DNA from 3 places in the Mesorhizobium sp. P2_A12 genome. Region 1 is predicted to be linked to each of the others. Evidence: predicted binding sites of a transcription regulator. Region 1 holds the regulator's gene; each other region holds the start of a gene.
The links. Region 1 encodes PhoB, which activates phosphate uptake and scavenging genes when phosphate is short. Its sites were predicted from a motif close to TGTCATNNANCTGTCAT; they were not measured.
Positions count from the first base shown of each region.

Region 2: AC1DZU_RS29800 (acid phosphatase) is a predicted target of PhoB. The motif match lies at 2,000-2,016, and genes of this name have one in related genera.
Region 3: phnC (phosphonate ABC transporter ATP-binding protein) is a predicted target of PhoB. The motif match lies at 2,106-2,122, and genes of this name have one in related genera.

Region 1 covers NZ_JBFUCU010000004.1:530,768-534,894, forward strand. The annotation lists gene pstA (phosphate ABC transporter permease PstA) at 1-6, shown strand, start outside; gene pstB (phosphate ABC transporter ATP-binding protein PstB) at 3-809, shown strand; gene phoU (phosphate signaling complex protein PhoU) at 835-1,542, shown strand; gene phoB (phosphate regulon transcriptional regulator PhoB) at 1,562-2,251, shown strand; gene AC1DZU_RS12925 (ROK family protein) at 2,405-3,652, opposite strand; gene xylF (D-xylose ABC transporter substrate-binding protein) at 4,006-4,127, shown strand, end outside.
Region 2 covers NZ_JBFUCU010000021.1:36,617-40,743, reverse strand. The annotation lists gene AC1DZU_RS29810 (putative bifunctional diguanylate cyclase/phosphodiesterase) at 1-409, opposite strand, end outside; gene AC1DZU_RS29805 (cytochrome-c peroxidase) at 620-1,852, opposite strand; gene AC1DZU_RS29800 (acid phosphatase) at 2,105-3,643, shown strand; gene AC1DZU_RS29795 (Lrp/AsnC family transcriptional regulator) at 3,682-4,127, opposite strand, start outside.
Region 3 covers NZ_JBFUCU010000005.1:38,138-42,264, reverse strand. The annotation lists gene phnL (phosphonate C-P lyase system protein PhnL) at 1-647, shown strand, start outside; gene AC1DZU_RS14050 (DapH/DapD/GlmU-related protein) at 644-1,261, shown strand; gene AC1DZU_RS14045 (DUF1868 domain-containing protein) at 1,347-2,057, shown strand; gene phnC (phosphonate ABC transporter ATP-binding protein) at 2,193-3,041, shown strand; gene phnD (phosphonate ABC transporter substrate-binding protein) at 3,190-4,098, shown strand.

The sequences.
Region 1 (4,127 bases):
AAATGAGCCAGATGTTGTCTCCAGACATGACGATCGCCGCCGAGGCAATTGCCGGCAAGGCCAAGATCGAGGTCAAGAACCTCAACTTCTACTACGGCCAGAGCAAGGCACTGAAGGACATCACGCTGTCGCTGCCCGAGCGCAGCGTCACCGCCTTCATCGGACCTTCGGGCTGCGGGAAGTCGACGCTGCTGCGCGTCTTCAACCGCATCTACGAGCTCTATCCCAAGCAGACCGCCGAGGGCCAGGTGCTGCTCGACGGCCAGAACGTTCTCGATCGCTCGCAGGACCTCAACCTGCTGCGGACCAAGATCGGCATGGTGTTCCAGAAGCCGACTCCGTTCCCGATGTCGATCTATGAAAACATCGCTTTCGGCGTCAGGCTCTATGAGAAGATCAGCAAGTCAGAGATGGACGGCCGTGTCGAGCAGGCGCTGAAGCGCGCCGCACTGTGGACCGAAGTCAAGGACAAGCTCAACGCAAGCGGCCTCAGCCTCTCCGGCGGCCAGCAGCAGCGACTCTGCATCGCCCGCACCGTGGCGGTGAAGCCGGAAGTCATCCTGCTCGACGAGCCGGCTTCGGCGCTTGACCCGCTGTCGACCGCCAAGATCGAAGAGCTGATCGACGAGTTGCAAGCCGACTACACGATCGTCATCGTCACCCACAACATGCAGCAGGCGGCGCGCGTGTCGAAGCAGACGGCCTTCATGTATCTGGGCGAACTGGTCGAGTTCGACCGCACCGAGAAGATCTTCACGTCGCCCCGCGAGAAGCGCACGCAGGACTACATCACCGGCCGCTTCGGCTGAGCTCAGGCATACGAGGACTAAGATCATGGGCGAACACACAGTCGCTTCTTTCGACGAGGATCTCGGACAGATCAGCAGGCTGATCCGCGACATGGGCGACCTCGCCGGCTCGATGGTCGGCGGCGCCACCAAGGCGCTGTTGAATTCCGACAACGCCCTGGCGCAGCGCGTCGTCTCCGACGATGCGATCATGGACGCGCGCCAGCGTGAACTCGACGACCGCGCCATCACACTGATCGCCAAGCGTCAGCCGATGGCCGACGATCTGCGCCACGTCGTCGGTTCGATCCGCATGGCCGGCGACCTCGAGCGTATTGGCGACCTTGCCAAGAACATCGCCAAGCGCGTCGGCACCGTCGGCCTCAGTGTCACCCCGCGCGACCTGTCGCACTCCATCGACGCAATGGCGCAGCTGGTGCTGATCCAGGTGCAGGGCGTCATCGAGGAATATACGGCGCGCGACGCGGCGGCGCTGGCGAAGCTGCGCGCCGACGACGAGCGCATCGACGTCAAATACACCTCCGTGTTCCGCGAACTGCTGACCTACATGATGGAAGACCCGCGCAACATCACCGCCTGCACGCATCTGTTGTTCTGCGCCAAGAACCTCGAACGCATCGGCGATCACGTCACCAACATCGCGGAAAATGCATATTATGTTTTGACCGGTACGCAGCTGCCCGCCAATCGTCCGAAGCAGGACGAGACGGCAATGTCCGCGCCGGCGGCATGACGGCAGGGGTGACCAGTCGATGATCGCGCCACGCATCATGGTGGTGGAGGATGAGGAGCCGCTGGGTGTGCTGCTCCGCTACAATCTGGAGTCCGAGGGCTACCAGGTCGAGGTGGTGACGCGCGGCGACGAGGCCGAGATCCGGCTGCAGGAGAACGTCCCCGACCTTCTGGTGCTGGACTGGATGGTGCCGGCGGTTTCCGGAATCGAACTCTGCCGCCGGCTAAGGATGCGTCCCGAGACCGAGCGGCTGCCGATCATCATGCTGACCGCGCGTGGCGAGGAAAGCGATCGTGTGCGCGGCCTCTCGACAGGCGCCGACGATTATCTGGTCAAGCCGTTCTCGACGCCGGAGTTCATGGCCAGGGTCAAGGCGCTGCTGCGCCGCGCCAAGCCGGAAGTGCTGTCCAGCGTGCTCAAGGTCGGCGACATCGTGCTCGATCGTGAATCGCACAGGGTTTATCGCAAGAAGAGCGAGATTCGGCTCGGACCGACCGAATTCCGCCTGCTCGAATTCATGATGCGCCATCCCGGCCGTGTGTTCTCGCGCAGCCAGCTGCTCGACAATGTCTGGGGCGAGACGATCTACATCGACGAACGCACGGTCGACGTGCATGTCGGTCGGCTGCGCAAGGCGGTCAACAATGGCCGCATGCCCGATGTCATCCGCACCATTCGTGGGGCGGGCTACGCAATCCGGGAAGATTAGGGATATGCTGATATTCAGGTGATGCCGGCCTGTGAACGGCAGTTTCCTGCGCTTCCGGTACTCACGGATCAAATGTCCGCTCCGTTCCGGTTCTCGGAACCCGCCATTCTCGACTCGGCCTAACCTGAATCTCAACACATCCAGGCGCGTTATTCACGCAACGTTCTTGCCGCCGAGGCCGGATCTCGCCTGCGTGCCCGGCGCGAAAATCTCCTGGTCTACGAAGGTCAGCGCCCGCGTGGCGCAGCCTTCGCGGATCAGTGGCAGTTCGTTCGGTTCGGTGTCGAAGGAAATCGATTGCGAATGCTGGCCGCCGGCGGTCTGCGCAATCGCCTCGCGCAATGCCGGCTCGATCAGGTCGAAGGCGGCGGCGCTGACACCGACCATGGCGACGGGCGCCGGATCGATCAGCGCGAACAGGCTGCCGAGACCGTAGCCGAGTGCCTCGCCGGCCTTGCGATAGGCCTCGCGCTCGGGTCCATCCCTCTCGCGGGCCGCGGTCGCCAGCGCGCGCATGTCGGCGTCACTGACATCGGCCACCGGTTCCGCGTCCTCGCTCATCTGCCTTGCGTTCCGCCAGATGGCATAGTTGCCGGCATAGGCCTCGACGCAGCCCCGCCGCCCACAGCGGCACAGCGCGCCGTGCGGCCGATGGATCATATGGCCGAACTCGCCGCCCGAGGAATGGGTGCCAGTGAACAACTCGCCCTTCAACACCAGGCCCATGCCGATGCCGTGCGACAGCAGGATGGCGATGAAGTCGTCGCGGTAGCGATCGGGGTCGCGCCAGCGCAACGCGATCGCCATCATGTTGCAGTCGTTCTCCATGGTGGCGGGGATGCCGAACTCGTCCTCGAGTATGTCGGCGAAGGCGATGTCGGTGTGCGGCGTGATCGGTGACCACAGCATGGCGCGGGCACGCGTGTCGGTGATGCCCTGGATCGCCAGCGCGATGCGGGCGACACTGCGGACGTCGAGGTCGGGGTCTTCAAGACGACGCCGTACGATGGCAACGCATTCACCGACCAGCGCGTCGCGCGACATGGTCAGCGTGTCCAGCCGGCGCTGTTCCTCGGCGATCACCTGGCCGGCATAGTCGATGACGGCGACCGAGAGGAAGTTCAGTGACAGCACCACGGTCATCACCGCCGCCGCTTCCGGATTGAGGCCGAGGCCGACCTGCGGCCGGCCGCGTTTGAGCGAGCCGGCCTCGCTCGGCTTGCTCTCAGTCAGGATGCCTTCGCCGATGAGGTCGGAGGAGATCGCCGATATGGTCGAATGGCTGAGGCCCGTGGTCGCGGCGATCTCGGTGCGGGACGGCTGTCCGGCGCGGCGCACGGCCGCAATCACCATCGCCCGGTTGCGGCGGCGCAGATCGTCGTGGCGGATTCCGACCGACATGTTTTTTCACATCCTCCCGGTCGCCGCAGCCTTTCGTGCCTCCCGAAGGCCATCAGCGAAGCCTGAATGCGCGACGCTTCAGGCACTTGCTTCTGCGCGTGTCGTTGCCCCGAAACCGCTGCGGACTTTTGGGGCGACATGCGCGAAGCCAAATTCTGGCAGAACCCCACCATCATGTCATTATTTATTCCGGAGCTCGAAAAAAACTCGGAGAGACGTCAAAATCCATCAGAATCGATGTTGACAGCGTTCGGGCGTTGGATCACTATTTTTTCGAGGCTCGAAAAAATAGAGCCTCTGTGCCGGCCTACGGGTCAGTTTGGTCGCGCCATACGCGGCGCAGGGAGGATATTATGAAAAAATTCACAGCCGCCATCCTGGCGGGTGTCGCCATGTCGCTGACGCTGGTGTCGGTCGCGCAGGCGAAGGACAAGGTCATCGGCGTTTCGTGGTCCAACTTCCAGGAAGAGCGCTG
Region 2 (4,127 bases), on a different contig from region 1:
CGGCATCGGACCTCGCCCTGGCATTCACGATCAGCTGGTCGAACTGGAGGATCGGCTCCTCGAGCTTTCCTGTCACGGCATCAAAGCGGTCGGGGTCGAAATCCAGCGGCAGGAAGTAGACTTCGGAAATGGAGACGTTGTTGGCGAGGTTGTTGTAGATCTGCTGGATTGTCGCGCGGCCCTCGTCGCCGAGGTTGGTGCCATGCCGGTCGAGGTTTCGGACGCTTGGCAGATAGCTCAGCGTGCGCACATTCTCGTAGACGGCCCGCAAGGCGTCTTCGACGGTCTTGGCGGTTGTCCTGGCTGCCGCCTGGGAGTTCTCGATATAGCGTTCCCTGGCAAGCGCGAAGTTTCGCTGGGCGTCGATATGCAAGGCCGCCAGCATCGCTGCGCCGGTCACAAGGATCACAACAAATCCGACTGCTCGCCAGAATGCGTTCATCGGCGTCCCACCATCAATTGGTAAGGGATACCCCAGAGCAGTTTAGGAAGCGCTAATGAGGAAGCGCCATTGCAAATGTCGGTCCTTGCTGCCCCAGCGCCGCCGCACACCAAATCCGGCAAGATCCAGAAACCTGTTTTGCGGGTGCGAGACTGGCCTGCGCAAGGCCCGGGGGGATCATTTCGCCGGCACAGCCCCGCCCTGCTGATCCGCATCGGTCAGCGTTTGCAGGAAGGCGACGATGTCGTCGATTTCGGGGTCGGTCAGCGCCGGCTTGTCGCCCGGCTTCTTGCCAAAGGGCGGGTCCTGGTTGAGGTTGGCCCAATAAGCCTTTGGCAAATCGTCATTTTTCCTGATCGTACCGTCGGCATTCTTGGGATACCAGTGGCCTGGATCGCTGTCGCGGCTGGCATAGAAGGCGACCGCGTCGCGCAGCGTGTGGAAATAGCCATTGTGGAAGAAGCTTTTGCGGAGCGCGACATTGCGCAGCGTCGGCGTGCGAAACAGGCCGCAATAATCAGCCCGGCCATGGAAGTCGGTGCGCAGCGGCCCGCAGAGGCCGAGATCGAAATAGGCGGGGTCGGCATTGGCCGGGATGGCCAGGTTGCGCGGTACGGCGACGGCGATCAGGCCGAAATCGGTGAACTGCGGCGGCTCGCCGTCATTGGCGGGTTCGCTCAGGTGGCAGCTGGCGCAATTGCCCTTGGCCTCGCCCTCGAACAGCGCGCGGCCGCGCAATTCCTGCGCCGACAGCGTCGCCTTGCCGGCGAGAAAGGCGTCGTAACGGCTGGAGTAGGGATAGAAGTCGGCGGCGCTCTGTTCAAAGGTGCCGAGCGCCTCGGCGGCGGCGTCGAAGGCGTCGTCTGGATGATCGAACACGGTGTCGCCGAAGGCTGCCCTGAATTCATCGGCATATGCCGACCTGCGCAATCCGGCGGTGACGGCGGCGGCATCCTTGTTGGCCATCTCGAATGGCGACAGCAGCGGGATCTTGGCCTGGTCGCGGCCACGGTCTGCGCGGCCGTCCCAGGTCAGGCCGCCGGTCGAGCCGTTGTCGACGCTTTCGTCGCCTTCATCCTCGGAATCGTAGAAGTGCTCGGTGAAGGCGGGCACCGCCTGGAGGTAACGTAGCGACGGTACGGCGCGCAATCCGGGCTGGTTCAGCTTCGGCCCGCCCATCTCGACCGGTGCGGCCGAGATCGGGCCGAAGGCATGGTGCGGATCATGGCAGGACGAGCAGGATTGTTTGCCTGAAGCCGACAGCGACGGGTCGAAGAACATCTTGCGGCCAAGCGCTGTCAGCGCTTGCGCCCGCGCGAAGGCATCCGCGCGCGACATCGGTCCGGGGTGGACGCTGCCGCTTCCGGCGCTGACGGCGTTGCCGGGCAGGATCGTGGCGAGGCCAAACATCGATGCCGCGGCGGCCGCGGTCATCAGGCCTTTCCATCGTCTTGCCGTCATAAGGTTCAGCCCGGTTTGTTCCGGAATTAGGTCCGCACTGCAACGGATTGATGACCGGTCCACCCGCTCACGCAACCGTGTTCGGATGGGCGATAAATGTCACAAAGGTGACAAGGCATCGACCTAGCGTCTGCAGCCATGGCTCGTCGCCCCGAGCCATGCACTGCCCTCTAGCCATCACCCTAGCCATGAGGACCTCCCATGACGCGGTTCACGCTTTTCACCTCGCTTTGCCTGACCGGCACGGCGCTGGCCTCGATTCCGGCTACAGCCATCGCCGCCCCTCCCGGCTATGACAAGATCGACACGGTCGTCGTCATCTATGCCGAAAACCGCAGCTTCGATAATCTCTATGGCGGCTTCCCCGGCGCCAACGGCCTGGCCAACCTTTCGGCCGGCCAGGTGCGCCAGCTCGACCGCGACGGCAAGCCGCTGACCGAACTGCCGCCGGCCTGGGGCGGCCTGACCGCCAAAGGGGTAACGCCGCCGGTGACCGAGGCGCAGTCGGCGCATCTCAGCAATGCCAGCTTCGCCATCGACGACGCCAGCGGCTTCAACGAGAAGACCTCCGTCATCACGCGCGACCTCTGGCACCGCTTCTATCAGGAGCAGATGCAGATCGACGGCGGGAAGAACGACAAGTTCGTCGCTTGGGCCGATTCCGGCGGCCTGGTGATGGGCCATTATGACGGCTCGGTGCTGCCGATGTGGGCGGTGGCGAAGAAATACGTTTTGGCCGACAATTTCTTCCAGGGCGCCTTCGGCGGCTCCTTCCTCAACCACATCATGCTCGCCTGCGCCTGCGTGCCGGTCTATCCCAACGCCGACACCAGCCCGGTCAAGGGGCAGATCGCCGTGGTCGAGGCCGATGGCACGACGCTGAAGGTTGCCGACAATTCGCCGGCCTCGGCGCTCGGCGGCGCGCCGAAATTCGTCAATGACGGCGCCATCACCCCAGACTTTTACGCCGTCAATACAATGCAGCCGCCTTACCAGCCGAGCGCCAACAAGCCGGCCGAAGGCGGCGACAAGGCACTTGCCGATCCGGCGCAGCCGACCACGCTGCCGCCGCAGCACGACATCACCATCGGCGACCTGTTGTCGCTGAAGGGCGTCAGCTGGGCCTGGTACTCCGGCGCCTGGCAGGCAGCGCTCGACGGCAAGAACGCGACGCCGGTGCCGAACTTCCAGTTCCATCACCAGCCATTCAACTATTTCGCGGCTTACGCGCCCGGCACGGCCGCGCGGGCCGAACATCTTAGGGATGGCGGCCTCGACGGGGCCGAATTCATCAAGGCGATCGACGACGGCAAGCTGCCGGCGGTGAGTTTCTACAAGCCGCAAGGCAATCTCAACGAGCATGGCGGCTACGCCGATGTGGCGAGCGGCGACCAGCATCTCGCCGACGTCGTCTCGCACCTGGAGAAAAGCCCGCAATGGAGCCATATGCTGGTGGTCGTCACCTATGACGAGAATGGCGGGTTCTGGGACCATGTCGCGCCACCGAAGGCCGACCGCTGGGGGCCGGGCAACCGCATCCCGGCCTTCATCATCTCGCCGTATGCGAAGATGGGCACGGTCGACCACACCCAATACGACACGACGTCGATCCTGCGCTTCATCACTGCGCGCTACGATTTGCCGGTTCTGCCCGGCATCGTCGCCCGCGACAAGGCGCTGCGCAACAACGACCAGCCGCCGATGGGCGATTTGAGCGCGGCTCTCGATCTCAGCCGCTAGGGCAGCTCAGGACCTCGGTGCGGCGCGATCTCATTGCTCTAGCCGCCTGATCTCCGGATCAGGTCGCGGCCGATCGGCTTTGGCGCCTCGCTGCGCAGCACCAGCGCCGTGGTGACAGCGCCGTGGCGGGCCACCGCGTCGACGATGGTTTCAAGCTGCGCCGGCGAGGGAACGACCACTTTCAGGATGAAGCAATCCTCGCCGGTCAGCCGGTGCACCTCGGTGATCTGCGGCATCTCGGCGAACTGCTTCAGGCAGGGCCGGATGTGCTCATGCGTGGTGCGCACCCGGATGATCGCCATCATGCCAAGGCCAAGTGCGACGGGATCGATCACCGCGGTGTAACCGGCTATGATGCCGCGCTCCTCCAGCCGTTTCACCCGCTCGGAGGTCGCCGGCTGCGACAGGCCGACCCGGCGGCCAAGCTCGGACATGCCGATGCGGCCGTTTTCCTGCATGGCTTCGACAATGGCGATATCGGTCG
Region 3 (4,127 bases), on a different contig from region 1:
GCATCAAACTGCCTGTCGTTGCCGGTGTTTCGTTCTCTATCAGGGCTAGCGAATGCACCGTGCTCGGCGGCCCGTCCGGCGCCGGCAAGAGCTCGATCCTGAAGATGCTCTACGGCAACTACGCCGTCGACGAGGGCCAGATCATCGTCAAGCACGATGACGGGCTGATCGATCTCGCCACCGCCAGTCCGCGCACCGTGCTTGCCATACGCCGGCAAACGATCGGCTATGTCAGCCAGTTCCTGCGCACCGTGCCGCGCGTCTCGGTGCTGGATGTCGTCGCCGAACCGCTGGTCGAGCGTGGCGAAGACCGCGAGAGCGCGCGCGGCAAGGCTCGCGCCTTGCTGGCGCAGCTCAATCTGCCGGAAAAACTCTGGGCGTTGCCGCCGGCAACCTTCTCCGGCGGCGAGCAGCAGCGCGTCAACATCGCGCGTGGCTTCATCACCGAGCATCCGATCCTGCTGCTCGACGAACCGACCGCCTCCCTCGATGCCAGGAACCGCGACGTGGTGATTGAACTCATCGCCGCCAAGAAGGCGGTTGGCGTCGCTCTGCTCGGCATCTTCCACGACCACGACGTGCGCGAGGCGGTCGCCGACCGCATCATCGACGTCACCGCTTTCGCGCCCGGAAAAATCGCCGCATGACGAAAAAACTGTCGGAGACGCCGCTGATCCACCCGACGGCGGACGTGCAGAACTCGACGCTTGGCCGCTGGACCGAGATCGCCGACGGCAGCCGAGTTTCCGAGAGCATCCTCGGCGACTATTCCTACATGATGCAGGACTGCGCCGTCTGGTGCGCGACGATCGGCAAATTTTCCAACATTGCCGCCAGCGTGCGCATCAACGCCACCAACCACCCGACATGGCGGCCGACGCTGCACCACTTCACCTACCGCGCTTCCGACTATTGGGACGACGCAGAGCACGAGAGTGAATTCTTCGCCCAGCGCCGCGCCAAGCGGGTCACCATCGGCCACGACACGTGGCTCGGCCACGGCTCGACCATCCTGCCCGGCGTCACCGTCGGCGATGGTGCCGCGGTCGGCGCCGGCGCGGTCGTCTCGAAGGATGTCGCGCCCTACACCATCGTCGGCGGCGTGCCGGCCAGACCGATCCGTGAGCGCTTCGACCGCCGCACTGCCGAACGCTACCAGGCGCTCGCCTGGTGGGACTGGGACCATGCCAAGCTGCGGACAGCACTAGCTGATTTCCGGGAACTGTCGGCCGAAGCCTTTCTGGAAAAATATGGCGGATAGGCCATCACATCATTGTCATGGGTGAGCCTGTTTCATATCCCTGACACATCGCCGGGGCAGGACGCCATCTGCCCTGGAGATCGCAATGCTTGTTTCTGTCAGACCCTCGCTCGCCGGATTCTTTGCCGGCTCCAATCCGAAGCCACCCGTTCATCTCGGCACGCGCTACGACATGTCGGGCAATTTCCTGATCGAGCCCGGCAACACGGTCGTCAGCCATCTCGTCAGCGGTTCGCCCTCCGAGGCCGTGGTGCTTGCGGTGCGCGACCGGATGCTGGCGATGCCCGATGCCGACCGGCTGGCCTTCACCCCCGTCTCAAGCCTGCACATGACGCTGTTCCAGGGCATCATCGAATATCGCCGCCGGTTGCCCTACTGGCCACATGACGTGCCGCTCGACACCAGCATCGACGCGATGACCCGCCTCTACCTGGAGCGGCTGAAGGGTTTCAAGGGCTTCGGCCCGTTCAACATCAAGGTGGTCGAAATTGTACCGACCGGCCTCACCGTTGCCGGTGCGACCGACGAGGACGTGCGCATCATGGCCGACTGGCGCGATGCCTTGGCGGTGCCGTTCGGCTACAGGCATCTCGACCATGACAACTACGTCTTCCACATCACCTTCGCCTATCAGATCCAGCGTCTTGCGGACGACAGGGCGGCCGCATGGCAGCAACTGTTCGATGATTGCCTCGCGCTTTTCGCGCGGCAGGCTCCGGTGATCGAGATCAAGGCGCCCGCCTTCTGCAGCTTCAGGGACATGGAGCATTTCGAGGAGTTGCAGGTACTCGGCTGATCGACGGCTACAGGCGCCTGACACCGTGCCTGTGGGCAGTAACAAAACTGACATCAATCCGACACCGCAGGTTCATGGCGCTGCGCTAGCCAAGGGTTAACAGACCCTTCAACTGCGACTGGACTGGAAACGACCATGTCAGCCACGCTCGAAATCCGCGGCGTCACCCGACGATTTGGCAAGAACACAGCCGTCAGCGATATCAACATCTCAATCCCGCAGGGCCAGATGGTTGGCATTATCGGTCGTTCGGGCGCCGGCAAATCAACCCTTCTGCGCATGATCAATCGTCTCATCGATCCCAGCCAGGGATCGATTTTTTTTGACGGCGCCGAGGTCTCCCAATTGCGCGGTTCGCCGCTGCGGCGCTGGCAGCGCGACTGTGCCATGATCTTCCAGCAGTTCAACTTGGTGCCGCGCCTCGACGTGCTGACCAATGTGCTGCTCGGCAAGCTGAACCACCGTTCGACTATGTCGAACCTGCTCGGTATGTTTTCCCGCGCCGAGTGCGCCGAGGCGGTCGCCGCACTCGAGCGGCTCGACATCGCCCGCACCGCGATGCAGCCTGCCGGCACGTTGTCGGGCGGCCAACAACAGCGCGTCGCCATTGCCCGCGCCATGATGCAGCAGCCCAAGGTGATCCTCGCCGACGAACCGATCGCTTCGCTCGACCCGCTCAACGCCAAGGTGGTGATGGATTCGCTGCAGGACATCAATCTGCGCGAAGGCATCACCGTCGTCACCAATCTGCACACGCTGGACACTGCCCGCGCCTACTGCAACCGCATCATCGGCATGGCCGCCGGCAAGGTCGTCTTCGACGGTCCGCCGGAAGAGCTCAACCGCGAGGCCGTCCGTCTCGTTTATGGCGCCGACAGCAATGGCGGCGAAATCTCCGAGGCCATCACCTCGACCAGCATCGCCTACAAGCAAAAGATCACCGCATCCGCCGGACCGCTCGAGCCCGCATTCCCGGGATATTGAGTCCATGATCCCGAAAAGTGGAAACCGGTTTTCGGGAAAGATCATGGGTCAAGAAAGAGCGACCTGGATCGCCAGCCCGCGTCAAGGGCACCTGTCAGAATAACCAACGCTACCGGCGCGGGGCCGGAACCCACAGGAGAGATATCCAATGTTCAGGAAGATGGTATTTAGCGCCGTTTCGGTGCTCGCCATGGCGACCAGCATGGCCCACGCCGCCGATATGAAGGAATTCCGCGTCGGCATCCTTGGCGGCGAGAACGAAACCGACCGGCTGCGCAACTACCAGTGCCTGGCCGACCATCTGAAGGCCGAATTCGGCTTCGAGAAGGTCTCGCTGTTCCCCGCCGCCGACTATGACGGCGTCATCCAGGGCCTGCTCGGCGGCACCCTCGACTTCGCCGAACTCGGCGCTTCCGGCTATGCCAGCGTCGCTCTCAAGGACCCGAAGGCGGTCACCCCGATCCTCACCACCCAGCAGACCGACGGCGCCACCGGCTATTATTCGATCGGCCTGGCGCTGAAGTCTTCCGGCATCATCGACATCAAGTCGGCCAAGGGCAAGAAGCTCGGCTACGCCGACCCGGATTCGACCTCCGGCTATCTGATCCCGCTGACCCAGATTCCGAAGGACACCGGCGCTTCGAACGAGACCTTCTTCGCTTCGACGCAGTTCAATGGCGGCCACGAGAACAACGTCCTGGCCGTGCGTGACGGCAAGGTCGACGTCGCGGTGGACGATTCCTCGGGCATCGGCGATTTCAAGAACGGCTACACCTCCGGCACCTTCCACAAGGAAGTCGCCAAGGGCGCCGTCGACCCCAACGACTTCGTCGAAGTCTGGCGCTCGGGCCTGATCCCGAACGGCCCGCTGGTCGTGCGCACGGCGCTCGGCGACGAGATGACCGCCAAGCTGACCGCGTTCTTCACAGCCCTTCCGGCCAAGGACAAGGCTTGCTTCGAGGGCGTCGAAGGCGGCGATTTCACCGGCTACGTTCCGGTGAAGGCGGACTTCTACAACGTCATCGTCGAAGCCCGTAAGGCAGCCATCGGCGGCTAACGGCGAAATCAGAAGGGCGGTGTTGAAAG